Flocculibacter collagenilyticus: one gene and its partner. The protein of the gene in region 2 interacts with the protein of the main gene of each other region in a pairwise test. Links are inferred from orthologs where the notes say so. Each region holds a gene or a part of one and is shown on either strand. Other genes may lie near its edges.

Region 1 (16,711 bases), 2.6 Mb from region 2 along the record:
TCAAGTAAAACGCTTTGTGTGCCTAATCATCACCGCTCATATCGCCCAAGACAAACCAAACGAGCTAACCAAAATGTCGATTATTCGCGCTCGCTTTGCCGAACAACTCGCACATGTAAGTAAGCCCGATCTTGCTGATCACGCCTTCTTAATGGGACTATTTTCACTTATCGACGCTATCTTAGATCAGCACATGCCCGACTTATTAGACACCCTACCACTCGCAACGGATATCAAAGACGCCTTGCTCGAATCAGGCAATGTACTGTTTCCATTTTTAGCAGTGATAAAAGCTTATGAGTCAGCAAGCTGGACAGCCATGCGTAAAGCCAGCGCAAAGCTAAGAATAGAGCAAGATATTTTGCCGGGGTTATACCAAGAAGCCATTGAGTGGGCGGATACATATCAGGATATAAAGTAATTGTGCTCAATTATTTATTAGTACTAGATTGTTAGAAGGCACTTAACAACAAAGCCCCCCTCTATTTTCATAAAAATTTCTATCTCATCATTGGGTTAACTTACATTATTCTTTTGTTATTTATAATTTTTAACCCAATCAACCTTCATGCCGCCAGATCATTGCATAAATAATAAAGCTGTATTCTTATTAATAACATAGAATCATGTCTGCACGCTTAGGTATTAATGAACTCTATTTCCAATATGGCTTGATTGCCAGTGGGAGGAAAATATTCTAAAACGCGACACTGGCACATATTTCTTTTCGCCCTTAGCGTATCAATAAATTGATATGCATTATCTTCATTAGAAAATGTAAATTCGGTTAAACAAAACCTTTCACGACATTGCAACACTAATATATCGTAATCTGAATGGGGAAAATAAGTTGAAAAGAGTTCAGTCGCATTGAGTTCTGCATCAAAAGACCAATCACCATAACTATCCGCCTTATTCAAGTAGTCTAATCGCCTGTTGTAAACATTGCCCGGATTTTTTCTAAGCTCACCAAACTCTTCAACACTGATTTTTGCAAAGTCCACTCCGCCATCGTATTTTATCGGAACATAAAAGTACTCATTTAACAAAATTGCGCTTTTACTTTTTTTATATTTAGTTAAGAGTTCTTCATATTCGTCAGTATTCTCATCTACATAAAAGTGAGAAGAGAACTCCTCCTTTTCACGCTCAGAACTTGGGGGGCTTTCTTTAGTAATATGATTACCCAGCTCTGGGCTCTTTAAGTGAACCGAGCTATTCAGCAGCTCATTGCTCGAGTCTTTAATTTGGTCATTACTCGAATCTCTAATTGAGGCATTACTCAGATCATGTTGAACTTCGACTCGTCCATATTTTGAGGGGTCAACCTTGATTTTCACCTCATCCACCAACACTTCACCACTTTTATAATGTTTATAAGCGAAGAAAACCAAAAACAATGAAATCAATATCAACCCAAACGCTTTCCTAGCTCTCGTCATAAATAAAGTCCCTCAATAATATAAAAATAAAAAAATCATATTTTACAACATTATGAGCTGCTTTAACCAAGCTTGGCACTTTAATAATGGAATATTACCCAATTGTTAAAGTATTAAATGGCAAAAGTACAAATAGACATGACACGGCTAAGCTTAGTATGAAGCTTAGCGATAGAGGAGCTAATCAGGTGGCCAAATTAACTATGCCACTACATATGCCATTACATGTTGACCGATCGCCAATTAGAATATGAACAAAACCCCTAAAGAAAAGTGTCTTGATTTAGTGAGAAGAACATTAGAAGGTGATGTGGGTGTATTAGACTTTCCGCTTGAAGTAACTAAAGCAAACTTTAATCGTTTACCTCTAAGTAATATCAGACGCACAATATCCCTCATTAAAGAGCAATAAAAAATGGTTATATCCCATTAAGCTTGGCTGAATTTCACTGTTTATTTTAATAGATTTGTACTTAACCCCAGATCGGTTTAAGCCACGATCATAGAATTAAGCTCTGAGTCAGTTAAATTAAGGCTTGGCTTATTGTCTTTAAGGCAGTAAGCCACTAATCCTGCCATTAAGTTCAACATAAAACCATTCATACTGCGATGTCTGGAGTGTTCAATTTGGGAGATATTCTTTAATTGGTCATTAATAGTTTCAATAATAAATCGCTTAGATAGCATCGCTCTGTCCCATAACGACATCGCTTTGGCTTTCATATTCTTGCGAACGGTAGTAATTAATGTCACCCCTTTTTCAAACAACGAAGCTTCCAGTGCTTTGCTGAGATAACCTTTATCTCCGTACAATTTATCTGTCAAACCAGCAGCTAGCTCTTCGACTGGTTTAGTATCATGAACGTTGCCTGTGGTGACTTTGGCTGCAACGATCTCTCCCCGATAATTAACGATAAGGTGAAGTTTGAAACCATAAAACCAGCCCATCGTCGATTTCCCTCGCCTTGCTATACCATTAAATGTTTTATGTCTGGGAATTCGAATATTATGACAAACGGTTAAAGTAGTGGAGTCAATGAACTCAATGCCTGTAGGCTTACCTTTAAGTGAGGTGAAGTACGCACACATTGGCACTATTGTTCGCGGCATTAGCTCTAAAAAGCGTGTATAACTAAGCAAATGTGGAAATTCTTCTCGACAAAAGCGACTGACATGACCAGTGTAATAATTTTTAAAATCTCGGTAATGGGACATGTGGAAGCCAATGATAATTGTCATGACTTCACTCATCGTCAATCTACTTCGACGCTTACGTTTTTGTGTGCCGTCTGCAATCAATTGCTTTTCCCATTCGGGAATAAATACTTTGCAAAAATCATCGACATCACAGAAGAGTTCAACTAATTTATTCATGCCTGTTCCTTTTTTGGTCACTTTCTTTTTTGGTCGAAAGATCTGATCGTGGAGCAGGCATTTAGTTCCTTAAATTTTCAAATTCTTATCCCGAGTTGGGGTTACTTAGGTGCTTCTGTCGACTTCCTCGACTGATTTTACTGCCAGCGTACCGGACAACTTGCCGCTTTCACCATGGCTCTAAAATAGAAAGGTGGGCTATATAATTTTTACCAATTGATAATTTAAAAGCGAGGGAGTAATCTTTTTGTGCTCTTTTAGATATTTGTTTCATCACATTCTCCAAATTTTAAGTTGGAAAAGTGACATTCTTATTTAGGACGGGGCAATGGACACAAAAAAGGCGCTAAATTAGCGCCTTTTTTATAATTATTGAGCGACGGACTACATCATGCCGCCCATGTAGAGGTTAACCATTTGTTTTAATTAAAATAGATACATGGGAAATTATGGTGATACCCCACTTTATACCCCAGCAAACCCAATACTTAACTTAGCATATTGATTAGTAATCATATGCCTATAGACTAAAAGCAAAGTAATATTGCTATAACAGTACACTAATATTAATTCCTACGGGTTGATCTCTTCAGGGTAAGCTTTCACCCAGTCAACTTTCATGCCACCTAACAAATGACCGTCACTTGTAGTTCCATCTTCCAGTGTGTGCTCAGTTGGTAACTCATGGTTTGCGTCTAGCTCACCACCAATAACTGCACATAATCTGATTTGATCGGTAACAGAGCCTCCATAATAATCTTTACCAACCTCTACAGACAGTTTAATCTTAGCAGCATCAAGTATTGTTTGGGGTCCACCACTAGTCATTTCGTTATGAGAGTATGCTGCTCTCTGTACATTTTCTGTCTCGTATACTGGCTCTCCCTCACTATCTACTTTCGGCATACCATGTTCGTCTATTGCTTGAATTTTATTACCAGCCGGATCTAATTTAAATACTGTAATCCAAATTTCTGAAGGAGTGCCATCTCTTGATTGAAGATAAGTCATATCATCACCCGTATCGAGCCAATTAACACCAAAGACATGACCATGTTCAAAACTATTTTGTTTTTGTACTTCAAAAGCAAGTGTCCCCGTAGCATTATCTTTATTGTCGGCCCCTCGAGCTAAGCAACTTGATGCTGCTTTATAAAAACCTTTCTCAGGACACTCTAAAAATCGACCATCATGTGTATGTACCGTGAACTGGTGTGTCCTATGCCATTTATCTGCCATAGGTATATACTCATCAAGATCAATCTCTTGTCCAATTGTGTTGGGAGTTATCCAATCCGAGTCTATCCATACTGCGCTTTGCGTTCCAAAAACTCTTTGATAGCTAACTTTTGCGTAAAACTCACCAAATGTATATTTATTTTTGGACTCAACAAATCCAGAAGAAAGAATATAATGTTTGTCAGATATAGCAGGTTCGGGATATTGATTAGGGTAAAGTTGACTAGCATTACAGGTTAAAAGCCCTAAAGCTGGATCTGTTGTTTCTTTAGCTAAAACTTTTAGGAATAGTTCACCATTCGGAGTAATTTCCACAGAGTTTTTTGTGTAATAACCTTTACTCTCAGCCCTATAACAACTTGAAGAAACATTTGAAATGTTTTCACAGGCATAACTGCTATAGTTCCAATCTGCCAACAAGCTACCCAAAGAAGAAAAGTCACTCTCAATTAATTTGGAACGCTTTGGTTCTACAACACTTTTGACTTGAGTGCCACATGAATTTGAAGGGTAAGCGCTACCTGAAATACAACCAGTAACATCAAATTTATAAACCTCACCGTTTGCTTTATCAGTGAAGTTATAGCTTGTACCTGTTGTAAAAAATTCATCTTCAAAAGAGAAAGAACCATTCTTTAAACTATATTGGCGAACTCTATATTCATCAGCATTAGAAGCTGCACTCCAAGTTAAATTAATATCCCCCCACTCTGGAGTTGAGTAATTAAGGTTAGATACTCCACCAAGATCTAAGCGCCTATCTTGAACACTCACAGAGCTAAAAGTTGAAACACATTTAGTATCGGAGGTACAGCCGTAAATAGAATATCTGTAGCCATCCTGATTATTGCGCTCGTTGAAACTAAAATAAGTGGTTGTAGTATATGACTCGCCCTGCCAACTAGCTGAACCGCCAGTATATTTATATTCGTCTATTCTATATTTAGTAGCACCACCAGCTGGATGCCATGTTAACTTGTGGCTACCAATACTGTTTTGATATTCAACGTCAAAGTTACTCGCTTTACCTATAACATTAATTTTAAAATTAAAAGTATTTGTTACTAACCCTTCATTATCTTTATATCTCACAGGAATAGTTAATACGCCAGTAAAACCAATCGTCGCAGTGATTCTATTGCCAGATACAGTGTAATTTGATCCTGATGAAATAGAATGAATACTATGGCTAGAACTATCTGGATCTGAAATATTGATACTACTCGATGAGAAGGTATATCCCCAGCCAGCAGGAAGAGCAACCGTACTCTTCTGACTAGTTATCGTTCCAGCAACACCAACAACCGTGGTACAACTTTGATTAGACCATCCAGACCAACTACCATTATAAGTAGCAATAACTCTAAAACAGTTGAGGCCTTTATGCGGAAAAGAAAGGTTTGCACCATTGGTTAAGTTGTAATAAACACCTTCCCTTGTCCATGCTCCGTTACCTACTTTCCGTTCCAATATATAGTAACTTATAGGGCTGATATGATTCCAGTGCAGCCATTTGGAACTATTAACAGTTTTTGTCGATGGCAAGGCATTCAAGCTAGGCGTTTGAACTGCCTCAACAGAAAACGAGGTAAGTATTTGTAATATGAATATTAAACAAACCGCTGATATTTTATTGAACATGTAATTCTAAATCCTTATAAATAATGTATTGGAAGGAAGAAGTTTCGCATGAGAAATGAGTGGGAATTATCAGCAATACAAACTTCCTTGATAAGACAGAGCTAACGATTAGAAATCGAAGGTATATATATAAAAACACTTTGTAAATATCTTTTCATTGCATTAAGTGTTTAATTACATAAATTATTTTAAGCCATGACTTTTGGCATACTTTTGAACACAAAAAAGCCCGAGCATTTCTGCTCGGACTTTTGTTCATTGAGTGTCAGGGAGACAAATAGAGTTAAAACTCTATTACATCATTCCACCCATGCCGCCCATTCCACCCATGCCGCCCATATCAGGCATTGCAGGAGCTGCTGATGCATCTTGTGGTGCATCTGTAACCATTGCTTCTGTTGTTACCATTAGGCCAGCAACTGAAGCGGCAAACTGAATTGCGCTACGTGTTACTTTAGTTGGGTCAAGGATACCCATTTCTAGCATGTCGCCGTAAGTGTCGTTGCCTGCGTTATAACCGTAGTTACCTTCGCCTTCACGTACTTTGTTTAAGATAACTGACGCTTCTTCACCGGCATTAGATACGATTTGACGTAAAGGTGCTTCCATTGCACGTAGTGCAACTTTAATACCGTGAGTTTGGTCTTCGTTGTCACCTGTTAAGTGAGCAATTTTTGCAGCTGCACGTACTAGTGCAACACCGCCACCAGGTACTACGCCTTCTTCAACTGCTGCACGTGTTGCATGTAATGCATCTTCTACGCGTGCTTTTTTCTCTTTCATTTCAACTTCAGTTGCAGCGCCTACTTTAATAACCGCTACACCGCCAGCTAATTTAGCTAAACGTTCTTGAAGTTTTTCTTTGTCGTAATCTGAAGTTGCTTCTTCAACTTGGCCACGAATTTGTGTTACACGTGCATCGATTGCCGTTTGTTCACCCGCACCGTCGATAACTGTCGTGTCGTCTTTTGTGATGATAACGCGCTTAGCCGTACCTAAGTCTTCAAGCTGAGTTTTTTCTAGCTCAAGGCCAATTTCTTCAGAGATTACTGTACCGCCAGTTAAAATTGCGATGTCTTGAAGCATTGCTTTACGACGGTCACCAAAACCAGGGGCTTTAACAGCTGCAACTTTAACTATGCCGCGCATGTTATTAACAACTAATGTTGCTAGTGCTTCACCTTCAACATCTTCAGCAATAATTAGTAGTGGCTTAGACGCTTTTGCTACACCTTCAAGAATTGGTAGTAATTCGCGAATGTTAGATACTTTTTTGTCTACTAGTAAAATGAATGGGCTTTCTAGCTCAACGTTTCCATTTTCACTGTTGTTGATGAAGTATGGGGAAAGGTAACCGCGGTCGAACTGCATACCTTCAACTACGTCAAGTTCGTTTTCAAGCGCTTGACCTTCTTCAACTGTAATAACACCTTCAGTGCCTACTTTGTCCATTGCTTTAGCAATGATTTGGCCTACGTTGATGTCTGAGTTTGCAGAGATTGTACCTACTTGCTCAACTGACTTGTTGTCTGAACAAGGTTGAGAAAGTGTTTTTAATTCTTCAACAGCAGCGATAACGGCTTTGTCGATACCGCGCTTAAGGTCCATTGGGTTCATACCCGCAGCAACCGCTTTAACACCTTCGTTCACAATTGCTTGTGCTAATACAGTTGCAGTAGTTGTACCGTCGCCAGCTTCATCATTTGCTTTAGACGCAACTTCTTTAACCATTTGTGCGCCCATGTTTTCGAACTTGTCATCTAGTTCAATTTCTTTAGCAACAGAAACACCGTCTTTAGTGATTGTTGGAGCACCAAATGATTTGTCTAATACTACGTTACGACCTTTAGGGCCTAATGTTACTTTTACTGCGTCAGCTAAAATATTTACGCCAGCAAGCATTTTTACGCGAGCGCTTTCACCAAAACGAACGTCTTTAGCAGCCATTTTAAAATCCTCTATCTAATTCAAACTTATATTTATTGCTTTTGGGTCAGAAAATCGAATTAACCTTCGTAAACACCTAAGATGTTGTCTTCTCTCATAATTAGTAGTTCTTCACCGTCTAACTTTTCAGTTTTTTCAATGTAAGAACCAAATAAGACTGTATCACCTACTTTTACGTCTAATGCTTTAGTGTCACCGTTTTCTAAAACACGGCCATTACCTACAGCAATAACTTCACCCTTAGTCGATTTTTCAGCTGCGGCACCAGTTAATACAATGCCACCAGCAGATTTAGTTTCTTGCTCTAAACGCTTTACTATTACACGGTCATGTAATGGACGGATATTCATTTATTCAATCTCCTAGTTTAAGTTTGGAATTAACCAAAAATTGGGTTCTTTATTAAGTTGATAAAGTAAATGGGGGTTAGTTTTGTGATCCCAAGAGATCACAAAGAAATTTTTAATCTTTTCTTTCGAACTCGCCTTCTAAGGTAGCAGGCTGCTCTGGTTGAGCTTTATTTTCAGAGTTAACGGTGTGGCGCTGGTGCTCGGCAGTATGCTGCTGGAAGTGGCCCGACATGCCACCCGACATGAAGGTAAAGCCTTGCTGGCCGGTTGCGCCCATCACCATATTTTTCTTTAGTGCATCGCCTAACCGTTTTCTAACTGGAGGGGTTAGTAGTAAAAAGCCGATAACATCTGTAAATACACCGGGTGTAACTAAAAGTACTCCGGAAATAAGAATACAAATACCGCTAAAGATTTCATCGCTTGGAATTTGTCCTTGCGCCGCTTTTTGCTGTAAACGTTGAATCGTTTCTGTGCCTTGCGACTTAACCAATTTTGCTCCTACAAATGCCGTTAACACAACCAAAGCAATGGTTGCAAAGCCACCGATTACGTCACTCAGCTGGATAAGAAAAGCAATTTCAACAATAGGAATCACCAAGAATAATAAAAATAATACTTTAAACATGAGATGAGTTTTATTCACTTTTTATCTAGAAGTTGAAATTTAAATGGGGATAATGAGGTCTTAACTCAACCCTGTAATATGCAACTATTAACAGAGAAAAGTAACTAAATATGTCCAAATTAGGCACATGCTAACTTAAAGAGGATTAACATTGCGTTATGTTAACTATTAGCCAACACCAACATCAAAATACTTATGCCATTGTGCTGTGTACTTGTGGTTCCGAGCATGCCGCCAATACCCTAGCCCAACAGCTAGTTGAGTTGAATTTAGCAGCCTGTGTAAACATATTGCCAAATATACGGTCAGTATATAAATGGCAAGGAAAGGTAGAAATAGCGCAAGAAACACAGTTAATTATCAAAACGCTGGTGAGTAAGTTTCATTTATTAGAAAGTGCAATTAAGCAACATCATGATTATGATGTACCAGAAATTATTATGTTACCCGTTGAAGGTGGCAGTGACGATTATTTAAGCTGGATCAACCAGTCATTAGACACAAACACTGTTGACAGGTAACAATGTTAAAAAGTAACAGTATGAATAAGTGATACTGCCTACTGCTCTCTAACTATTTAATGTTTTAACAAATAAAAGTTTGAAATAAACCTATGAAGATAAGTCGTACGACATGCAGTACCGATAAAACACACCATCGTCTCTTTGATGCAGGACACTCTATGCAGCCGTTTTTTCGTTCTACACTATTTGTTTCCCTTATATTTGCGACTTTAATCGCGGCATTAATCACGGTTATTACCACACCTTGGCAAGTAGCACATGCCCAACAAAGCACCAATCAAGGTGCCAACATAACCCAAAGCTTTGACCAAACATTGGCTAACATTTTCAACGACCAGCCTGATTTTTTACCTGTTGATCAAGCATTTGTTTTTAATTTTAGACAAAAGAACGATAAGTTATTATTGATATGGGACATAGCCGACGGCTATTACATTTACAAAGATAAATTTGAATACGCGATCAAAGGCGCTGAAATGGGTGAAGCACAGTACCCGCCTTCGCGAACAATTACCGACGAATTTTTTGGCAAAAGCGATGTTTACTTTAACCAAGTTGTTATTACGGTTCCTATCAACAATGTAAGCAGTGCAGTAGCTGAGTTAAAAGTGCGCTTTCAGGGCTGTGCCGAAGCAGGCTTTTGCTATCCGCCAGAAAAACAAGTTGTTCCTATTGAAAAAATCACAGCAACACCGACTGTTAGTACGCTCGAAAGCAACAAAGTCAATCTTGAATCAAACAACAAACCTCAATTGGCTGAGCATGCCGAGCTTGCCGATAAATTAGCAAACAGCAACTTATTAGGTACCTTATTAATCTTTTTTATTCTTGGTATTGGTTTGGCATTAACGCCTTGCGTTTTCCCAATGTACCCTATTCTTTCAAGCATTATTGTCGGCCAAGGACAGCAGCTTTCATTGGCTCGTGCATTTTCATTGTCTATGGCGTACGTACAAGGTATGGCCATTACATACGCAGGACTGGGGTTAGTTGTAGCTAGCTTGGGAGTACAATTTCAAGCATATTTCCAACACCCTGCCGTACTTATTAGCATTAGCTTTTTGTTTGTATTGTTAGCATTGGCGATGTTTGGAGTATACGACCTTAGTTTGCCTGAAAAATGGCAGTCTAAACTAACGGGCATTAGTAATAAGCAAAAAAGTGGTAATGTCGCAAGCGTGTTTGCTATGGGCGCATTATCGGGATTAATTGCGTCACCGTGCACCACTGCCCCTTTATCTGGTGCGCTACTATTTGTTGCTCAATCTGGCGACTTAGTTGTCGGAGGATTAACACTGTATATATTAAGCTTAGGGATGGGCGTACCACTGTTAATTATTGGCACGACAGGTGGCAAGATATTACCGAAAGCGGGAAATTGGATGAATACCATCAAGCACATTTTCGGTTTCATTTTACTGGCAGTGCCACTTATTTTATTAGAGCGCATTATGCCATTTAATATCGTGATGGTATTTGCACTGCTATTAGCCTTGGCATTAGCAGCCTACTTGCACCACGTTCAATCTGGTTTGACACAAAGCAAAACTAAAACAGGGGTGTGGTTGGTCTCAATTATCTTAGTGGTATTTTCAACCACGCAACTGTTAAACAACCAGCCGCTTTTTGGTTCTACTAGTACTGTTGGCACATCAAGTTCAAGCCAAAGTAATCAAACCAGTAGCGCTATGAACAGCACGGATAACAGCCAAGATAAGACCGACGCAGCACACGGCGATATACAATTTATTAAAATTAAAACCGTAAACGATCTTAATCAGCAATTAGCCACGGCAGTGCAAAATGGTGAATATGTCATGCTAGACCTATACGCGGATTGGTGTGTTGCCTGTAAGGAATTTGAGAAATTTACGTTTAGTGATATCAATGTACAGCAGTCGATGAAAAGCATGCGTTTACTACATGCTGATGTAACCAAAAATGATGATGACGACATTGTATTAATGGAGTCTTATATGGTGTTTGGCTTGCCCACGATATTGTTTTTCTCGCCAGACGGGAAAGAAGTAACTAGCCATCGTGTGACTGGTTTTAAAGGGGCAAAAGAGTTCCACGCGCATTTGCAATCATTAAAGAGTATTTATTAACTTAAGCACAATATGATAGAAGTTATTTTCAAACATGTATCGGATTTTTTTGATGTAAAAGCTGTTATTGCACTGTTAGCTTTGTTTATTTCAATTTACCAAGTTAGTTCTAGTAGGAAGCATCACAAACTGTCAGTGAAACCTTATTTATGTGACTGGTTTCACCATGATGTAGACACGCTGAGTTTCAGTTTCAAAATTCAAAACAAAGGACTAGGAACTGCAGTAATAAGTGATTATTACATATCTGTAAATGAAGAAAAAATATCTACCAATAACTTGAATGAGTTATTAAAGGAAAAGCTAGGACTTGATTATAGATTGTTTATTTCAGAACTCTCTCAACAAAGCGCATTATCCAAAGATGAAGAAGTTTTCATTCTCAAGGTTGAACACACAAAACTAGAGATTGACAGCAAAGAACGTAATAAACAAATTAGTAATCTAATGAATACAGTAAAGTTTTTACACGATAACTGTAAAGTGAATATATCTTATGAATCTATCTATGGAGAAAAATTACAATATAAAACAATAACCATTCCATGGTAACAGGTAATATATTTCATTAAATACTAAACCACCTTATCCACTTCTTTCAATCACGTCTGATAAGACCAGTATTTTGCTGCTATTTTCGTTGATTTATCTATAATAAAGCGCAATTACTGTGATAAACGTTTATTTGTCTCAGATTTAATGATTTACTTAGATTAACGTTCATAAAAGTAATTCATTTTTTCAATTTAAAGGACAATCGCATCAGATGGCTACAAAATTTAATATTTTAGTGCTTCATGGCCCTAACTTAAATATGTTAGGAAAACGAGAACCCGCTATATATGGTAGCCATTCGTTAGCGCAAATAAATGAGCAGTTAACTGCGCAAGCTGCTACAGCTAATGTGCAATTAACTGCGGTACAAGCTAACGCTGAACACGTTTTAATTGAACAAATTCATCAAGCGTTTGAAAAAGTCGACTTCATAATAATTAATCCCGCAGCATTTACCCACACCAGTGTGGCATTGCGTGATGCAATGTTAAGCGTTGCGATACCTTTTTATGAAGTTCACATTTCAAACGTACATGCCAGAGAAGCATTTAGGCATCATTCCTATTTGTCAGACATTGCAGAAGGTGTCATTACAGGCTTTGGCGTACAAGGTTATCAATTTGCATTACAAGCAGCGATCGAACAGCTGCAAACAAAGAATAAATAATTTATAGGGCATATATTATGGATATTCGTAAAATAAAGAAGTTGATTGAGTTAGTTGAAGAGTCTGGCATTGCCGAACTTGAAATTACTGAAGGTGAAGAGTCGGTTCGCATTAACCGCCATAGCTCAGCCCCTGTGATGGCTCCAGCTACTTACGCAGCACCAATGCCTGCACCGCAAGCGCCTGCTGCTCCAGCTAGTGTTCCTGCACAACAAGCGCCAGCTGAAAGCGCGCCAGCTGCAAGTGGCGTTGCTGGCCATCAAGTTCGTTCACCTATGGTGGGCACTTTCTATCGCGCGCCAGCGCCAGATGCCAGCAACTTTGTTGAAGTTGGTTCACAGGTAAAAGTGGGCGATACATTATGTATTATCGAAGCCATGAAAATGATGAACCAAATTGAGTCTGATAAATCAGGTGTAGTAAAAGCAATTCTTGTAGAAAACGAAGACGCGGTCGAATTTGACCAACCTCTATTTGTTATCGAATAATCCAGAAAGTAAGGCTAATTGCCATGATAGACAAGGTTGTAATTGCAAACCGTGGTGAAATTGCGTTAAGAATTCTACGTGCCTGCAAAGAGCTAGGTATTAAAACAGTCGCAATTCACTCAACTGCAGATAAAGACTTAAAGCACGTACTGCTGGCAGACGAATCAATTTGTATTGGTAAAGCATCGTCTACCGACAGTTACTTAAACATTCCACGTATTATTGCAGCAGCAGAAGTTACCGACGCTGTTGCTATTCATCCCGGCTACGGCTTTTTAGCTGAAAATGCCGAATTTGCTGAACAAGTAGAAGACAGCGGTTTTATTTTCATTGGCCCTACCGCTGACACCATTCGCTTAATGGGTGATAAAGTGTCAGCAATTGAAGCAATGAAAAAAGCGGGTGTGCCGTGCGTACCAGGTTCTGATGGCCCGCTAGGCGACGATCCTGCTAAAAATAGAGCTATTGCCAAACGTATTGGCTATCCAATGATTGTTAAAGCTGCTGGCGGCGGTGGTGGCCGTGGTATGCGTGTAGTTCGTAGCGAAGACGAGCTTATTAAATCAATTCAAATGACTAAAGTTGAAGCTGGTACAGCGTTCGGTAATGACATGGTTTATATGGAAAAATTCCTAGAAAACCCACGTCACATTGAAGTGCAAGTACTTGCTGACGGCCAAGGTAATGCCATTCATTTAGGTGAGCGTGACTGTTCCATGCAACGTCGCCACCAAAAAGTAGTTGAAGAAGCGCCTGCACCGGGCATTACTCCGGAAATGCGCGACTTTATTGGCTCTCGTTGTGTACAAGCCTGTATTGAAATTGGTTATCGCGGCGCAGGAACATTTGAGTTTTTATACGAAAATGGTGAGTTCTACTTTATTGAGATGAATACACGTATTCAGGTAGAGCATCCCGTGACTGAAATGGTAACTGGAGTAGACTTAATAAAAGAGCAACTTCGAGTTGCTGCGGGTCAACCGCTTAAGTTGCGTCAAAACGATATTGTGATCCGTGGTCATGCTATGGAATGTCGTATAAATGCTGAAGATCCAGTGTCATTTATCCCATCACCTGGCCGTATTGACCGCTTCCACCCACCTGGTGGTTTAGGTGTACGTTGGGATTCGCACATATATGCAGGTTACAGTGTACCGCCGAATTATGACTCCATGATTGGTAAGCTAATTACTTATGGCGAAAACCGTGGTGTAGCCATTGCGCGTATGCAGCATGCACTTAATGAAATTGTGATTGGTGGTATTAAAACAAATACGCCATTACATAAAGATATTATGGCTGATGAGAACTTCCAAAACGGTGGAACTAATATCCACTACTTGGAAAAGAAACTTGGCTTATAATTGCTAAAAAAATAAGGCCTTAATTGGCCTTATTTTTTTGATTCTGTTTAACCGACTTTTGATACACTTCTTCAATCTCTTCAAGATTTACTGTTTGCTCGCATATCAATAAAATCTGCAATAATAGTTGCCCATCTACCGTGCCCTGTGAAAATTTGGAGCGCAAATTCGTGACTTTTTGCTTTACCCTAAAACGCCGCCATAGCTCATCTGATAAAAATTTATAATCAATGTTTGCACGTCTGATAAAAGCAGAAAGCCAAGTGCTTAGTGTATCTTTCCACTCTTGTTTAGAGACCATTAATACAGCTTGTAATTCTTGCGAAATATCTTCTGATTTTTTAGGCATATACGTTTTAATTATTAAGACCCAGTAAAAGTACGCACATAGTAACAGAAGATACTTTCTGTTCAATTTATTAATTAAAAATAATTATTATAAGTTAAATATTTTTAACTTTTGTTGACTATTAATAACTACAACTTTATAGTTCGGCACAGTGTAAAAACGACAGGACGTAAAATGACAATAACAATTACACAATTAAAACAGGACTTAGTTAACACTAACTTCGCGAACGACTATCACGTCGACATTATTGAGCAAGAAGATGCATTACAACTTACCTTTCGCCAGTACGGCGACCTCCCTGTAGTGCTTGCTGTAAGCGAAAAACAAATTCTGGTTGAATCTGTTTTAGTTGAACGTAATGAATTTCAGCATCCTGAGCAAATTGACTATCAACTATTAAAAAGTCACAAGTATTTACCGCTATCGACTATCGCAATAGACAATATTGCAGGTATCGATTATTACGTGTTATTTGGTGCATTATCAGTGCAATCGCAGGTGTCAGAGCTCATTGAGGAATTACTCGCACTGGTTACTAACACCATGAACGTCATTGATGCTCTAGAGCCACTTTACAAATTTAATCAATCAGAGTTGCAAGTAAAGTCACAAGAAATATTTCAACAGGGAGATGAGCACAATGAACGTGTTTAAAAAAATATTTACTGCATTTAAAGGCGCTGCCACCAATATCGGTGAAAATATTATTGATGCCAATGGCATATCTATTTTAGAGCAAGAGCTTCATGACGTGCGCCAACATTTAGTAACCGCAAAACAGGGTCATGCTGAAATTACTGCGTCGAGCCTTCGCACCGAGTTAGCCATTGAAAAGATTCAAGCCGATATCGAACATCATGAACAACAGGCTCATCAAGCATTAAACAACGATAATGAAGCAGTAGCACGGGAATATGCCGAAAAAGTTGTTGGTTTAGAAGCGTCGTTATCAGCAGAGCAAACATTGCTTAGCTCACTCAATAACAATAGTAAAAAGCTACAACAGCAAATAAGCCAAGCCGAATATGAAATAAAAGATATTGAAAATAATTTGTCCCAACTGAAAGCAACCGAATCGGTGCAAAAAGCACATGAGAAAATCTATTCAAGCGTGCATGCAAACGGTGCTTCAGTAACCTCCGCAAAAGAAAGCTTAGCGCGCATCAAAGCAAAGCAAGACACATTTGACGATCGTCTCGAAGCAGAAGAAGAGCTTAATAACGAAACCAATTTAGACCGCAAGTTAGCTCAAGCAGGCATTAGCTTACACGCTCAATCTGTAGATGATGTGTTAAATAGAGTAAAGAAGGAAAACGTTAATTCGCAGTAATTGCTGAATTAATCAAGGATACTAATATGTTCGAGTTTATTTTTTCAAACCAAAATATTTATTTCACTGTAGCGCTTGGCATTATGTGCGTTATAGGCCTAATCGAAGGCATAGGAATGCTTATTGGAGCATCCATCCTTAGCATTCTTGACAACCTATTAGATGTTGACGTTGACATGGATGCAGACTCAAGTGTGACGGAAGGTGGCCTAACCGCTATTTTAGGCTGGCTGTGCTTAGACAAGCTACCACTTTTAGTTTGGTTAACCTTATTACTTGTCAGCTTTGCACTGGTCGGCTACAGCCTTAATTTTACCAGCCATCACATTTTTTCACAGTCATTATCCACCTTTATTAGCATTCCTATCGCAACCATAGCAGCGCTTTTCAGTACACATTGGTTGGGCGCGGCCCTCGCTAAAGTAATGCCTAAAAATGAGTCCTCGGCGGTAAGTAAGAATACCTTTAGTGGCCAAGTAGGCACGATAACAATTGGTACCGCCAAACAGGGGTATGCAGCAGAAGCCGTTGTAACCGATCATTTTAAACAAAAGCACTATGTAATGGTTGAGCCTGCTATTGCTGATGACGAATTTACACAGGGCACCCAAGTGCTACTTATCGATAAAAAAGAAAGTGTGTGGTTAGCAACAAAATATAATGCGTAGCCGCTACACAGCTTACATATTCACAATAACATTA
Region 2 (16,574 bases):
TATTACCAATGGCTAAATCATCTTCATTTTTCATCACACCTGCAATACTTGCCGCGAGTTCGGGTAGGCTGGTGCCAATTGCAATAATGGTAAGCCCGATGACTAAGTCACTCATGCCAAAATATTTTGCGATATCGGTAGCCGCATCAACCAAAATGGTTGAACTTAACGGTAATAGAATAATACCAAGCACCACCCAGAAGATGGCGTTTTTATTACTAACACCTTCAGGAATTTCGTCTTCTGCCTCGTCTAAAAATAAATCTGTACCTTTATTCTGATTACTATTTCTGTTGCGCATTGCAATAATCATCAAGCCACCAATAAACAGTGCAAATGCAATAGCGAGTGCCGCGCCTTCATTGAAAGAAAAATAATTATCTTGAATAAACCACCATGCCAATACAGAAACCGCCAATACTATGGGTAATTCACGATAGACAGTACTGGAAGAGATTGACATGGGTTTAAGTAACGCTGTTAACCCTAGAACAAGAAGGATATTAGTGATATTTGATCCAATTGCATTACCCACAGCGGTGTCAGTTTTATCAGCAATTGATGCACTGGCCGACACCATCATCTCGGGTGCCGAGGAGCCCATAGCAACAATGGTTAAACCAATAATCATCGTTGATATGCCAAGATTTCTTGCTAATGCCGCCGCGCCATAAACAAACTTATCAGCACTCCAAACTAATAATGCAAACCCTAAAACCAACAAAGCAAATGAAATAAGCATGGTATAAACGTCATTTTGAACCCAACAATGGCCGCAATTGTGCGGTTAAATGAATAAAAAGAAAAGCAAAACCCCAAAATAATCGAGTAAAATCGGCCTTCAGCAACAATTTTTTAAAAAATTTATATTTATTTACGAAATATTATTATCAACTAAAGTTAAAACAGCATAAAATACGCGGCCTTAGTTTCTCTTAATTTAGTACACAGGAAGGTGAATTGTCTGATTTCATAGTGAAAGTTAAAAATTTAACTTTCAAGCGTGGGGAAAGATTAATATACGACAACATCAGTCTTAATTTTCCTCGGGGTAAAGTTACGGCCATAATGGGGCCTAGTGGGATCGGTAAGACAACGATGCTACGTTTAATTGGTGGGCAATTACAGCCACAGTCAGGTTCAATCCATTTCAACGATAGTAATATTCCTGAATTAAGCCGCAAAGCACTTTATGATGTGCGCAAAAATATGAGCATGCTATTTCAAAGCGGTGCATTATTTACTGAAATGTCGGTTTATGACAACGTTGCCTTCCCTATTCGTGAGCACACCAAGTTACCTGAAGCACTGATCAGAAAAATGGTCTTAATGAAGCTTGAAGCGGTGGGCCTACGTGGTGCTGCTGAACTAATGCCAAATGAATTATCAGGCGGAATGGCAAGAAGAGCCGCGTTAGCGCGTTCAATCGCACTAGATCCTTCGTTGATTATGTACGACGAACCTTTTGTAGGCCAAGATCCTATTTCAATGGGTGTATTGATTAAATTAATTCGCTCACTGAATGACGCACTTGGCTTAAGTTCTATCATTGTTTCGCACGACGTTACTGAAGTGATGAGCATTGCTGACTATGTGTACATAGTTGCAGAGCAACAAGTGATTGGCCACGGCTCTCCTGATCAAATAAGACAATCAGACTCTCCGCTCGTGCAGCAATTCCTTAATGGGCACTCGGATGGTCCTGTACCATTCCACTTTAAAGCGAAACCATACTCTGAAGACTTGTTAAAGGTAACTCATTAAGATGATGTCGTTCTTTCAAATAGTGGGCGCAACCACATTATCGTATTTAGCCGGGCTCGGGCGCGCTGCATTTATGTTATTAAGTGCCATTTTTACTGTGCCAAAACCAGGTAAAGCTCTGCCACTACTCATTAAACAAATTCATGTAGTGGGTGTACGCTCTTTAATGATTATTATTGTCGCTGGCTTGTTTATCGGCATGGTATTGTCATTACAAGGCTATACTGTTTTAGTTGATTATGGCGCTGAGGATAGCCTTGGCCCTATGGTATCGTTGTCACTATTACGTGAGCTTGGCCCAGTTGTTACTGCCTTACTATTTGCCGGGCGTGCAGGCTCTGCACTAACCGCTGAAATTGGCCTGATGAAAGCAACCGAACAGCTAACCAGCATGGAAATGATGGCAGTTGATCCATTAAAACGCATTATTGCTCCTCGTTTTTGGGCTGGCGTTATAAGCATGCCATTGTTAGCACTTATATTTTCTGCCGTAGGTATATTAGGCGGTCATATTGTTGGCGTAGAATGGCTAGGTGTTGACAACGGCAGCTTCTGGTCAATCATGCAAGCTAATGTAGATTTAGTGGATGACGTATTTAACGGTATCATCAAAAGCATTGTGTTTGCCTTTATTGTAACTTGGGTAGCGCTATTTAAAGGTTATGATGCCATGCCTACGTCAGAAGGGATCAGTAAAGCAACCACAGAAACAGTAGTACATGCATCACTTGCCGTACTGGGTTTCGACTTTGTATTAACCGCGTTAATGTTTGGATAATTTAGGATAAACGAGAGAAAACTATGATAAGCCGCAAAATTGAAATTATGGTAGGCATTTTTATCACATTAGGTGTGATGGCATTTGTTATGCTGGCGTTAAGCGTTGCCAATGCAGGAGCGGTAGGAACAGGCGAAACATATAATTTATACGCTAAATTTGACAATATTGGTGGATTAAAAACTCGCTCGCCAATAAAAGTAGGCGGTGTAGTGGTAGGCCGTGTAACCGCTATTAAGTTAGATCCTGAAGATTATTCTCCGGTTGTGACCATGTCTATTGCTCAATCTTATAATAATTTTTCTGAAACCAGTTCTATCTCTATACTTACATCAGGCCTACTTGGCGAACAATATTTAGGATTAGAACCTGGATTTATAGACGAAAGTGTTGAAATACTTAAAGGCGGTGACTATATCGAAGATACTAAATCAGCGCTTGTGCTTGAAGAGCTCATTGGACAGTTTTTATTTAATCAAGGAACAGATGACTAATAAGGAACCACTATGTTGAAATACCTACACACTTTTATTATTGCAGTTATTTTATCGCTATCTTTTCAAGCGAGCGCAAACAACGAAGAAAATCCGTATAAGCTGATTGAACGCGTCGCAGATAAAACGTTTAAGCGTATCGCTAACGAACAGCAAGTAATCAAAAATCAACCAGAACACCTGAAAAAAGTCGTTACGGAAGAATTGTTGCCGTATGTCGATTACCGCTACGCGGCTTATAAAGTGTTGGGTAAAAATTTCCGAAAATTCACAGCCGAACAGCGCGAAGACTTCGTGCACGCATTTCGCGATTATTTAGTTTCTACTTATGCAGGTGTGCTTACACTTTACAAAAATCAAGCGGTGATTTTTGAGCCTGAACAATCTGTAGACGGTAAAAAAATCGTTATGATCACCACTAAAGTGATTGATGAAGGCAAGCCTGATATCAAAATTAATTTCAAAGTGCGTAGAACTAAAACCCAAGGCTGGTTAGCTTATGACATGGTAGCAGAAGGTATTTCACTGCTAGACAGTAAACGCGCTGAATTAGGTGGTCTGATTATGCAACAAGGGTTAGACAGTGTAACAAGTTTACTGAAAGAAAAAGCAAAGCGCCCGATTGAAATAAAAGAAAAAGACGCCAAATAAATGAGCATGAATTTACGTTGGGAGCCTGCTTCTAATCTTCTGAATATATCGGGTGAGCTAAATCGCACTAGTATTTTAGCTCATTACCCGATAAAAAAGTCTAACTTTAGTGGCCAGTCTCTTACTGTTAATATGAACGACACCGTGAGTGTTGATACTGCTGGCGTAGCTTGGTTATTGCATTTAATTGAAACTGCAAATGCTGCCAACTGCAACATATCATTTCAGCACCTGCCACAACAGCTAGTTGATATTGCTACTGTAACAGATGTATTACCTTTATTAGACAATACTGCTGTTTAAAACTTAACACAGAACGCCTAGCACATTGTAGCGCTAGGCTGTATAGTTCCACCCTTTCCTATTAAGTTTTGTAATGCCATATCATGGTGACAAACCAAATTTATTATGAGTACTTCCATGGAACCAGAACAAATAAAAACATTGCTTACTACTGAACTGTCTCTTGACGAAGTATATGTAAAAGTAGAAGGCAGCCACTACGAAGTGATCGCTGTTGGTCACTGCTTTGACGGTGTAAGCCGCGTAAAAAAACAGCAGCTAATCTATGCACCATTGATGGCGCATATTAAAGATGGAACAATTCATGCCGTATCCATCAAAGCCTACACTCCGGATGAATGGGCAAGAGATAAAAAACTAGTTATGCCTTCTTAAGGAATCCCTTCATTCATGAATCAATTTCAAATTTTAGGTGGTAATTCATTAAATGGTGAAGTCACCATTTCCGGCGCTAAAAATGCGGCATTACCCATTGTTATCGCCACACTATTAACACCTGACACTGTTTCATTGAGCAATGTGCCAGAACTACGTGACATTGACACTTCTGTTGAGTTACTCGACCACCTAGGTGTAAAAGTAAACCGAAACGCGGGTAATATGGAAATCAGTGCTGCAAACATTACCAGTTTAGAAGCCCCCTACGAAGTAGTTAAAAAAATGCGTGCTTCTATTCTCGTATTAGGCCCTATGTTAGCTCGTTTTGGTAAAGCGCATGTCTCGTTACCGGGCGGCTGCGCTATCGGGGCACGCCCTGTAAATTTGCACATTGATGGCCTGCGAAAAATGGGGGCACAAATAGAGCTGGAAGGTGGTTACATTAATGCGTCTGTTGCAGGACGATTAAAAGGCGCTCGCATTGTAATGGACATGGTGAGCGTTGGTGCTACAGAAAACTTATTAAGTGCTGCAGTTTTAGCTGATGGCGAAACAATCATTGAAAATGCCGCCCGTGAACCAGAGATTATCGATCTGGCTAACTTCCTAATCAAAATGGGCGCCAAAATTAAAGGTGCGGGTAGCGACACTATTGTGGTTGAAGGTGTTGCCGAATTGCACGGGTGTGAGCACAGCATTTTACCAGACCGTATTGAAACCGGCACATTTCTAGTAGCCGCTGCAATGACAGGGGGCGACGTTGTTTGCAACCATACGGCACCTTATCTACTCGATGCCGTGATCGAAAAGCTTCAGCAAGCTAATGCAGTGATCACAACGGGTAACGACTTTATACGCATTTCAATGCAGAGCAATCGCTTAACCGCTGTGAATATTAAAACTTCACCGCACCCAGGCTTTGCCACTGATATGCAAGCTCAGTTCACCGCACTCAATGCTGTTGCCGCAGGCACAGGCACCATTACTGAAACCATATTTGAAAACCGATTTATGCATGTCCCTGAGCTGCAACGTATGGGTGCCAATATTCGCCTAGAAGGTAATACCGCTATATGTGGTGATACTGAGCGCTTAACTGGTGCTCAAGTGATGGCAACCGATTTGCGCGCATCAGCGAGTTTAGTGTTGGCAGGTTTAGTTGCTGAAGGCACCACGATCGTTGACCGTATTTATCATATCGACCGTGGTTATGAAAAAATAGAAAACAAACTACAGCCTCTTGGTGCAAATATTATACGGGTCAATAAATAAGCGTTCATTCTCACTTTTTGGCGTATAAGTTTAATGTTATGCGCCAACTTCCACTATTTAAATCAAGTTTTCAATTAATTTAATCCGCCATTCTTATTAACACTTTCCGTTACATAAACCGACTTTATTTCACTTCACTCATCCTTTATGCTTATTTATATGTTTAAAAATTCATCAAAGGCGTAGACATATACCCTACATTTTTTTAGTATGTGAAACGTAAGTTAAAAATAATAATAAAAATAGCGACGATGACTTCTATCACATTGAGTGATATATGCACGATCGCGCAACAAACTTAAAGGTTGGTGAAGTTATGAGTTTAACGGATATAAACACCACTAATGGGTTCTTGGTTACTACTAGAGAACTTAATCTACAGGCTAATGAGCGACTAAGTTTTTTTCTAAAACTACTACAAACGTCGAATATTAATCTTAAACAACAAGAAACATTTCCAAATTCGTCTGAGGCTGAGTCATCACATTGGTACTTTATTGATGTGGCTGATTATGACTTATCACGTCGGCTAATTACAGAAATCAAAGAGCTAGCAGCTGCGGCTAATGTAGTGTTAGTGAATGCTAAAGAAAAAGATATTGATGAATGCATGTGCGTTGTCCATGGTATTCGTGGCGTATTTTATCAAAAAGATAAGCCAGATATGCTAATGAGAGGCATTGAGTGCCTGAAGCGACATGACCGATGGTACAAGCGCGAAACCATGAATTCAGTGATTAATAAGTTACTAACTGTGCCACGTACCTCGCCTGAACAACCGCCAGGGCGCTCCATTGTTGAGTCTAACTTAACGAAGCGAGAGTCTATGATCATTAAACTGATCTCTAGTGGCGCTAAAAATAAAGAAATAGCCGATCAATTAAATATTAGTGCCAATACGGTTAAAACCCATATCTATAGTATTTTTAGAAAAACTCAATCTAGAAATCGTGTAGAACTATTAACGTGGAGCCAACGGTTCCAACCTTCTGTGTATAACTAAAATACGCAAAATCCTCGACAAGGTTATTATCACTTGCTCTCGTGTTTGCTTACTCTAGGATTGCTATTAGAGTGGCAAACCGCTGAGCTGTCATCAATACACTCACCATAAAATTTCCATATTAATCAAGTTACTTTCCATATATCCTTAAACCAGCTGCTTTGCCAATGCTTGAATTAAAGCAAGGCTTTATGCAACGCACCTAACATACAACGGGTATATGAACTGAACTGGAATGTTACCTCAATGAAAAATCACATCATCAACACATTTTTAGCTGCATCATTCTGTCTTAATTTCCTTGTTGTGCCGCACACACAAGCCGACGAAACGCTGTTGCCTCCCATTGAAAAATGGTCTGGTAAAAGCCTAGCGCTCATCGAAAAACGAGATAGTAAATGGCAAACCCCTTTTGAAAAAGCTAACTTAACGCACACGCCTAATTATGACGAATCAATTAATTTTCTCACCAAACTCGCCAGCTCAGAGCCGCGCTATCACATAACGTCAATTGGTAAAAGTGCACAAGGCAGAGATATATGGATGCTGATCGCCTCACAAGAAGGTGTAAAAACACCCAACGCACTTAAAGCCAATAAAAAACCAACGGTACTCATTCAAGCAGGCATACACGCAGGAGAGATAGATGGCAAAGATGCAGGTTTAATGTTGCTACGTGATATTAGTAAAAACAACAAAGCGCATTTATTGAACCAAGTAAACCTGTTATTTATTCCTATTTTAAATACCGACGGTCATGAACGTTCTAGCCCATATAACCGTGTTAACCAACGTGGCCCTAGCAATATGGGTTGGCGCACCACTGCGCAAAACTTAAATTTAAACAGAGATTATGCCAAAGCCGACGCACCTGAAATGCAGGCTTTATTTAAAGCCATCAACCAATGGCAGCCAACGTTATATTTAGATATTCATGTAACAGATGGCGAAGATTACCAATACGATATTACTTATGGCTTTAACGGAGAACATGGTTACTCACCAAATATTAGTCGTTGGCTTTCAACAGCATTGTCACCTGCTATTAATCAGCGCTTAAAAGAGCATGGCCACCTTGGTGGACCACTGGTATTCGGGATGGATAAATATAATTTTACCAAAGGATTATTCGGCTGGACTGCTACGCCACGTTATAGCAATGGCTGGGGTGATATTAGGCATCTACCAACGATACTCGTTGAAAATCACTCATTAAAACCTTATCACCAACGTGTATTAGGTACATACGTATTTCTCGAAGCCACAATTAATAAGCTTGCAAGCGACGCTAATACATTGAAAGCAGCAATTAGCCAAGACATTAAACAAAAGCATAAAACGCTAACTCTTGCTTGGTCTTCCGATACGCAAAACCCCGAATATATTGACTTTCAAGGCATTGAATATCGTAATGCTGTTGACCCGCTGACGGGGATTAAATATGTCGAGTGGACCGGAAAAGCGCAACGTTATGAAAAGTTACCCGTCTACTGGTCACGTATTCCAAAAACAACTGTGTCGATACCAAGCGCTTATTATATTCCGCCTCAATATCAGGATGTAATACACCGTTTGACAGTACAGGGCATAAAATTCGATCGATTATTAGAAGCGAAAAACCTAGCAGTTACCCAATTAACGGCTAGCAATTACTCCTTTGGCAAAGTACCTTTTGAAGGGCGTTTAACGGTGAATGCTGAATTCAACGCAAATCAATTAACTACCCTGCTACCCGCTGGCACGGTAAGAGTCCCAACATCACAAAAACTAGGACTATTAGCCGTTGCGTTGCTCGACCCAAGAGGTCCAGATTCTCTTTTTAGCTGGGGCTTTTTCAATCAAATTTTTCAGCAAACAGAATATATTGAAAGTTATGCAATGGTGCCGCTAGCACACAAGTTATTGCAGCAAGATGCAACATTAAAAGCCGCTTTTTACGAAAAGTTCGGCAAACAAACACAACCAGAAACAACCGTAGAAAATAACAAAAATGCTGGCTCCCTTTCAGAGTTATTTTCGGGAGAGTCAGACGAAAAGATGAAGTGGCTATATAAGCACTCAAAGTATTACGATAATCAGCACTTAAAATACCCAATACTGATGGCGTATTAAGGACTTAAAGCAAACAGCAATAGAAGAGTTGTTTTAAAACACTCTTCTACATTTTTATGGTTGATATGCTTGAACTATGTTTACTATTCGGGAGATAAAGCAACTACCCTAGCATGCCGCCACAGCCAGATAATAATTGCTGTGACTACGAGCAGCGGAATACAAATCATCAATAACCCATTCCACCCTAACCCTGCAACTACCCAGCCAGCTAATAGTGATGCTGTCGCTTGCGAAGAGAAAATCACCAAATCGTTAAACCCTTGCACTTTAAATTTTTCAGCATGATTGTAGCTTAACGGTAATAGCGTCGTAGCTGTAACAAACATAAAATTCCAGCCAATACCTAATAAAATTAACGCCCACCAATAATGCATATAGTGCTGACCAAACAAGCCAATAACGATGCACGCTAATAAAGTGGCAATGCCAATATAAAGAACAGCAGAATGACCTAATCGTTGTATTAATTTACCCGTAAAAAAGGACGGTAAGTACATCGCTATAATATGACTCTGGATCACCCATTTAGTATCAGCGATATCAAAACCACTATGAATATGCATACTAATCGGCGTTGCCGTCATAATAAAACTCATCACACTAAATGCGACAGCAGCCGATAATAAAGAAGAGATAAATAGTGGGTGCACTATAATTGCTTTTAGTGGTCTAGCTACCTCATTAATTGTTTGCTCATCAACCTCGACTGGGTTAAAGAAATAAATCACGGTCAACGCTGCGCCTAGCAATACTGTTAATAATAAAAAAGAACCCGCAAATTCAACATCCAATAAGTCTTTACCTAGCAACGCAGTCTCTGGCCCCAAAAATGCGGCAAGCAACCCCGCAAGTAATAAAACTGAAACAGCCTGACTTGCTTGCTTGGTGTCAACCGATTCGATTGCGGCAAACCTGAATTGCTGTGACGCGGCCATGGTGATGCCAAATAACGTAATACTGATACAAAATAACGTAAAGCTGTTCAACATAATGCTCATGCATGCAAACAGGGTATTTAGTAAACCTATTAACATCGCTAACTGAAATCCACGCTTGCGGCCAACTTTCGCGATCACTCTGACGACAGGTAACATAAATACCGCAATCCCCACTACCATAAGCGCAACAGGTAATGTGGCAAGCGATTGATTTGGCGCAAGTTGAATACCTACAAAGCCACCAACAAACACAACTAATGGACCAATAGATCCCATCAGCGCTTGAGCCAACATCAAAATATATACATTAGGATGCAGTTTATTTGAAAACAAAGAAAGCATGACGTGTTACTACTATCTAGAAGGTAAGAATACGATGTTTAACAATACTCGCCGATAAAAATTATACAAGTAACAATGAGAAAATATTAATAATTTTAGGGGCTAACTGAAAAGCAAAGCCCAACCATCAGAAAGTGCTGCCATCGTATGAATGCAGCACATGACCAGTTAAAGGCTAAAGATAAAAGCAAAAATAAATTATAGGAATAGCTCGTGAATATTACTTAATTCAGTTTTACCTGATGTAATTTCATCCGGGGTTAACCCAGACAACTCATGCGGGAAAACCAACCACTCTTCACTTTGCTGAACATAATAATCAGGTTCAATATCTACCTTATTATTCTTCGGTTTATACCACGGACACGCAATGCGAATATCACTTGGCGTATTTAAACGAGAAAGTTTATTAATTTGCTTGAGCAATGCATCAATACTTCGACCTGAATCAAATACATCGTCAACAATTAATAAAGAATCACTGGCATTCGCATTTTCAATTAAATAATGCAACCCATGCACTTTAATTTCGCGCGATTGTTGATTAATTCCGTAATAAGAAGAAGTACGAACAGCAATATGGTCCGTTTTAATATTTTTAAAATCAAAAAACTCTTGTACTGCGATGCCTATTGGCGCACCACCGCGCCAAATACCAATAATGAAATCAGGCTTGAAACCTGATTGGTATACTTGATGTGCTAAGCGAAAAGAATCTTCTAGTAGTTCTTGCGAAGTGATAAAGCGTTTGCTGGTCATGGTAGTTCCAAGTCGACAATTACAGTATCTAAACAATTATAATTAACTTCACTATAACGTCACGATAATTCTTGGATAAAACTCAATTAAATACTTATAAATACAGTAAATTTAAACCGTCATACGATAAAGTAATAAAAAAAGCGCAAGCAGAACTAAATTAAGTTGGTTGTTTGTGTATAAAAATGATAAAATCCCGCGGCTTTTTTAACCAATTCAATAGATTTAAATAGAGTAAGACGATGGCAGATTTGTCCAAATACAGAAATATAGGCATATTCGCACACGTTGACGCGGGTAAAACCACAACGACTGAGCGTATTTTGAAACTTACTGGTAAGATCCATAAAACTGGTGAAGTACATGACGGTGCAGCAACAACTGACTTCATGGAACAAGAAGCTGAGCGTGGTATTACAATCCAGTCAGCTGCAACAACTTGTTTCTGGAAAGACCATCGCATGAACATCATCGATACTCCAGGACACGTTGACTTCACTGTTGAAGTATACCGTTCATTAAAAGTACTTGACGGTGGTGTAGGTGTATTCTGTGGTTCAGGTGGTGTTGAACCTCAATCAGAAACTAACTGGCGTTACGCTAACGAATCTGAAGTTGCACGTTTAATTTTCGTAAACAAATTAGACCGTTTAGGTGCAGACTTCTACCGCGTTGTAGACCAAGTAGAAAACGTACTTGGTGCTAACCCACTAGTAATGACGTTACCAATTGGTACTGAAGATGACTTCGTTGGTGTTGTAGACGTACTTTCTCAAAAAGCGTACGTTTGGGACGACACAGGTCTTCCTGAAAACTACGAAGTTGTAGACATTCCAGCTGACATGGTAGACGATGCGCAAGCATACCGTGAACAGCTTATCGAAACAGCTGTAGAGCAAGACGACGAGCTAATGATGGCTTACATGGAAGGTGAAGAACCTTCTTTAGAAGACATTAAGCGTTGTATCCGTAAAGGTACTCGCGAGCTAGCGTTCTTCCCAACTTACTGTGGTTCAGCGTTCAAAAACAAAGGTGTTCAGTTAGTACTAGACGCTGTTGTTGATTACCTACCTTCTCCTACAGAAGTTGACGCTCAGCCTCTTACAGACAAAGACACTGGTGAAGCAACTGGCGAAGTAGCAACTGTAGCCGTTGAAGAACCATTCCGCGCGTTAGCGTTCAAAATTATGGATGACCGTTTCGGTGCACTTACTTTCGTACGTATCTACTCAGGTACTGTGAAGAAAGGTGACACAATCCTTAACTCATTCACAGGTAAAACTGAACGTGTTGGTCGCATGGTAGAAATGCACGCAGACGACCGTACTGAACTAGATTCAGCACAAGCGGGCGACATTATTGCTATCGTTGGTATGAAGAACGTTCAAACTGGTCACACTCTTTGTGATCCTAAGCATGAATGTACCCTTGAACCAATGATCTTCCCAGAGCCTGTAATCTCTATCTCTGTAGCACCTAAAGATAAAGGTTCAACTGAGAAAATGGGTATCGCAATTGGTAAAATGGTTGCTGAAGATCCATCTTTCGTTGTTGAAACTGACGAAGACTCAGGTGAAACCATCCTTAAAGGTATGGGTGAACTTCACTTAGATATCAAAGTTGATATCCTTAAGCGTACTTACGGTGTTGACCTTGAAGTGGGTCAGCCTCAGGTTGCTTACCGTGAAACTATCACGCGTGAAGTTGAAGATAGCTACACTCATAAGAAACAGTCTGGTGGTTCTGGTCAATTTGGTAAAATCGATTACCGTATCAAGCCAGGTGAACCAGGTTCAGGTTTCGTGTTCAAATCAACTGTTGTTGGTGGTAACGTACCTAAAGAGTTCTTCCCTGCTATCGAAAAAGGTTTTGCTAGCATGATGGAAAACGGTGTTCTAGCTGGCTTCCCAGTACTAGACGTTGATATCGAGCTATACGACGGTGGCTTCCACGCAGTTGACTCATCAGCAATCGCGTTCGAAATCGCAGCAAAAGGCGCATTCCGTCAATCAATTCCAAAAGCAGGTGCACAACTTCTTGAACCTATCATGAAAGTTGACGTATTCACGCCAGATGATCACGTTGGTGACGTAATCGGTGACCTTAACCGTCGTCGTGGTATGATCAAAGACCAAGAAGCGGGTACAACTGGTGTTCGCATCAAAGGTGACGTACCTCTTTCAGAAATGTTCGGTTACATCGGAAGTCTACGTACAATGACTTCTGGTCGTGGTCAATTCTCAATGGAATTCTCACACTACATGCCTTGTCCGCAAAACGTTGCTGACGAAGTAATTGCAGCTGAGAAAGAGAAAAAAGCAGCTAAGTAATTAACGCTTAATTACTTATTTGCAAAAAGCCCTGATAGTCTGACTATCAGGGCTTTTTTAATGCTCAATTAAAGGGTACTTAATCGCTGCTAATTAAAATGTATAAGTAAAAGACAGTGCCGCATTTCTAGGTTCAACTGCTGGTGTACCGGGGTCTTCATTGAGCTTTCCTCTTGCCCTTATCGGATACAACCCTCGCTCATCCCAAACATTATGTACGACTAAACGTAGGCTCATTGCACGATTAATATCCCAAGCTATACTCACATTCCCCCAATTAATACCCGTCTCTTTCGAATTAGTCCATGGCGCCCACCAATCTGCCAAACTAATGTGCTGATAGGCAAGTGTCCAGCCTTTATAAAATTTCCACTGTGAACTATATCGCCAAATCGATTCTGGCATGCCATTCGCGTTAATATCATCGGATGTTCCTGCAACTGGTGACTTCATGCCTAGGGCAAAGCCGTCGGCACTGATTACATCATGAGTGCTGTAGGAGATTTGATGCTTCCAGCGAGCTGATTGCCAAATACTGGAGAGTTCTACGCCACGCAATTTAATTTTACCGGGCTGATTAGCATAATAAAAAACGCCTCCCCAACTCCCAATGGTATCGGTTCCTATTGCAGCTTCAGGTGTACCGTTGCGGGTTGATAACGTTAAGATAAAATCTTCAATTTCATTATAAAAAAACACTGCATCAAATTGCCAAAAATCGGATAACTTGCCTTTAATCGCAAACTCATAGTTTTTGAGTGTTTCTGTTTTAGGCGATGGGGCGTTCATTGCAGGGCTGCCATCACTTGAAGACGTCATCCCTGAACCTTCTAGTTGATCTAGATTATCTTCAGACAATAAACCATCTCGTAAAAATCCTCCCGTGTAATGCACACCCGGTGGCCCTCTAAACCCTTTCTGATAGCTAAGCCGATAAACTGTTTCACTTTCCGCTGGCGCAAAACTAACACTTAAACGCGGGGTGAATTCATTACCCCAATGTTCATGGTGATCGTATCGTGCACCCAAGTTGATATGCCACTCTGGGGTTATATCGCTGGTTATCTCGGCTATCAGTGCTTTGTTCAAAAATGTTTCTTCAAATAACCATGTATGGGTTTGATTTACTTGTTCAGTGAGTTGAGCGGTACGATTAACAATAAAATTATCACCTTGCCAGTTACTATCTCCTGTTTTTATATATTCTAGCTCAGCAGCCACCACCCAATTAATGCCTTTTCTTGCATTACGTTCGCTTGTCACAACGGTATCGTTTTCAGCCCCGATACGAGGTATTGGTTGATTTGATCCAAGCTGTAATTTTAAGAAGCCACGCTGCTCTCTTGCGCCTCCGGTCGTTTCCCCTGTAGTCAAATCGTAAAGGCCGTAATCATCTACTTGCCAGTTGCCCGTATAGGTAAGGTGGTACTCTTCATTAAAATTATGATGATATTCGGCGGCGATAAATGTTAATCGTTGCTCAACTTGATCTCTGTCTTTTGTCCAATTATATAAGTCACGAATTTGCTGATGGTGCTGTAATTGCACCTTCCAACTTTGGCCTGTCAGCTTGGAAAAAAATCGGGTTGCCCTTGCGTGGTTTAACTTATTTCCTCTTAAGGCGGGCGGATTAGGGTGCGACGAGTCACTTTCTTGAATCTCAATTGCCCACCCCTTTTGTGGCAGCTCAATGCCATCAAACAATTGTCGTGACAAGTACCATTGCCACCTCAAATCGTTCCAAGTTCCTCCCCCCATCACACTTGCTTTGTGCCATCCATACTCACCAGCACTAGCAGTTGCTATCAACGGTTCCTCAATGTTGCGAGTAATAATATTAATAACACCTAACTGCGCGCCTTGCCCCTGCATTACGCTACCTGGGCCACGCACAACCTCTATTCGCTCAATGTAATCAAGGCCAATACCATTTAACACGCTGTCAGCAGGCCCCCAAAACCAATCTGCATTTACTTTTATTCCATCTATTAACAGTAAAACCTTACTGTTATTATCTGGCGCGACGCCTCTAAAGGCTCCAATCGTATCGTCTTTATCTTCCGCCTTAAAATATCCGGGAACATATAAATTAAGTACATCATTAAGTGTGCGACCACCTGAGTATTGTATTTCTGAACGATGAATGACAGTTACTGAAGCAGGTAAGAATTGCTGTCTTGACTCCGTCGTAGAGCTCACATTCACATCAACATTCAATAATTCATCTAACGATAGGGAGAATACGTCTTGTGGCTGTTTAGCCTCAGCACCTGTGTTATACGCTAGCGCCGTCAGCGCACAAAACACGCTAATTCGACATGAGTTTTTATGGTAATTGAGCATATCAATACTCTATAACTATATTTGTACCCAAAGTGTAGAAAAGTTAACAGTGAATACAAAACCGAAAGTGCGTTTTTCTAAGACAGCAGCCGTAAAGATATAAATAGCAGCGCAAAATTAATATGCGATGGGTAGGATGACGATATGATTGGCAAGTTTGTAAAATAAGCAGAAGTATTTAGGGCGTGTTGACCTTTCGAGGTTATTTTTTAGGCCAAATGGCTGGTAACACTAGCCTTGATTGAATTGCGCTGTTACCCGCAAACTTACTAACCAGTAGCTTAGCAGTTAATGCACCAGAACGAACAAACGCCGCTTCCGAACGGTTTAACTTAACTGTATAGTCGGTTGTCACAAAGCCATGTTGCACAACATATGTTAAAAATATTTCACTATCTTTTTCAAAGCAGACATAGCTCCAAGGTGCTTCTTCAATAATTTTCTCCATAACCCTATACTACTTTTACCTTTTTTGAAGCAGAGCAACACAAAATTGATTAACAAACCGATAGTTAAACACACCTTCACTTTTCAAGGACGTTTTGGCAAAAACTTGTTTATTAGCCACCCAAGTAACAGCATGTAATGTGTAATTTTTCATGTTCATACAGTATCTAAAATAAAAAGCCACATCGAAAATAAACAAAGTTGCTTATTAGGTTTAGCTAAATTCTTATTCTAAGTGTTAAGCCCATAAGCGGTTTAGATCGAGTAACATACAACCTTGAAAAGCCAGCATACACTACCACCATTATAATACCCAATACAAACATGGGGATGGACGATGGCTCAGGTATTGCCGAAATAAAATAATGGTTATCGCCCACACCTGCCACAACGGAAAGTGTAGCTATACCCGTGTTTACTCCCAACCAACTTACAAAGCGATCATAATGATCAACATAAGGCTTGGTGCCTCCTCCCATTATACTGTCATTGCGCGTCAACCCTGTTTGAGGATCAACGGCTCCACCAGCATACTCGTCATATATGCCAACCATATGACCAAATTCATGGGCAGCAACGCGTCGGTGATACCACTCAGTCCAATTTGAATTGTTATACCAATTTGTCATATTCGCCCTACCACTGCCTTCATGCACG

What was found.
Region 1: the proteins of mlaF (region 2) and groL interact in binary tests that used the Escherichia coli proteins (3 or more experiments, as listed by UniProt). The link is inferred for Flocculibacter collagenilyticus from one-to-one orthologs.

Annotation. Positions count from the first base shown.
Region 1 is NZ_CP059888.1:822,432-839,142, reverse strand. The notes cover bases 5,318-8,286. They hold groL (chaperonin GroEL), read right to left. Parts: upstream 7,644-8,286; coding sequence 5,991-7,643; downstream 5,318-5,990. Other genes in these bases: HUU81_RS03575 (FxsA family protein), read right to left, coding at 8,106-8,286; HUU81_RS03580 (co-chaperone GroES), read right to left, coding at 7,703-7,993; HUU81_RS03590 (fibronectin type III domain-containing protein), read right to left, coding at 5,318-5,525. Outside these bases: HUU81_RS03610 (EAL and HDOD domain-containing protein), read left to right, coding at 1-421; HUU81_RS03605 (hypothetical protein), read right to left, coding at 639-1,442; HUU81_RS03600 (hypothetical protein), read left to right, coding at 1,693-1,854; HUU81_RS03595 (IS982 family transposase), read right to left, coding at 1,932-2,816; more of HUU81_RS03590, read right to left, coding at 3,390-5,317; more of HUU81_RS03575, read right to left, coding at 8,287-8,621; divalent-cation tolerance protein CutA, read left to right, coding at 8,780-9,142; HUU81_RS03565 (protein-disulfide reductase DsbD), read left to right, coding at 9,304-11,253; HUU81_RS03560 (hypothetical protein), read left to right, coding at 11,266-11,805; aroQ (type II 3-dehydroquinate dehydratase), read left to right, coding at 12,020-12,475; accB (acetyl-CoA carboxylase biotin carboxyl carrier protein), read left to right, coding at 12,493-12,963; accC (acetyl-CoA carboxylase biotin carboxylase subunit), read left to right, coding at 12,987-14,327; HUU81_RS03540 (DUF6471 domain-containing protein), read right to left, coding at 14,347-14,676; HUU81_RS03535 (DUF2170 family protein), read left to right, coding at 14,851-15,333; HUU81_RS03530 (PspA/IM30 family protein), read left to right, coding at 15,320-16,009; HUU81_RS03525 (YqiJ family protein), read left to right, coding at 16,036-16,677.
Region 2 is NZ_CP059888.1:3,432,565-3,449,138, forward strand. What follows is about bases 31-2,862. They hold mlaF (phospholipid ABC transporter ATP-binding protein MlaF), read left to right. Parts: upstream 31-960; coding sequence 961-1,764; downstream 1,765-2,862. Other genes in these bases: HUU81_RS15235 (calcium/sodium antiporter), read right to left, coding at 31-742; mlaE (lipid asymmetry maintenance ABC transporter permease subunit MlaE), read left to right, coding at 1,769-2,542; mlaD (outer membrane lipid asymmetry maintenance protein MlaD), read left to right, coding at 2,566-2,862. Outside these bases: more of HUU81_RS15235, read right to left, coding at 1-30; more of mlaD, read left to right, coding at 2,863-3,036; HUU81_RS15255 (MlaC/ttg2D family ABC transporter substrate-binding protein), read left to right, coding at 3,049-3,687; HUU81_RS15260 (STAS domain-containing protein), read left to right, coding at 3,688-3,990; HUU81_RS15265 (BolA family protein), read left to right, coding at 4,108-4,365; murA (UDP-N-acetylglucosamine 1-carboxyvinyltransferase), read left to right, coding at 4,381-5,640; HUU81_RS15275 (helix-turn-helix transcriptional regulator), read left to right, coding at 5,918-6,643; HUU81_RS15280 (M14 family metallopeptidase), read left to right, coding at 6,890-8,755; HUU81_RS15285 (MFS transporter), read right to left, coding at 8,839-10,038; HUU81_RS15290 (phosphoribosyltransferase), read right to left, coding at 10,237-10,797; fusA (elongation factor G), read left to right, coding at 11,040-13,127; HUU81_RS15300 (TonB-dependent receptor plug domain-containing protein), read right to left, coding at 13,221-15,470; HUU81_RS15305 (hypothetical protein), read right to left, coding at 15,673-15,918; HUU81_RS15310 (hypothetical protein), read right to left, coding at 16,136-16,574. UniProt on the Escherichia coli protein: Part of the ABC transporter complex MlaFEDB, which is involved in a phospholipid transport pathway that maintains lipid asymmetry in the outer membrane by retrograde trafficking of phospholipids from the outer membrane to the inner membrane.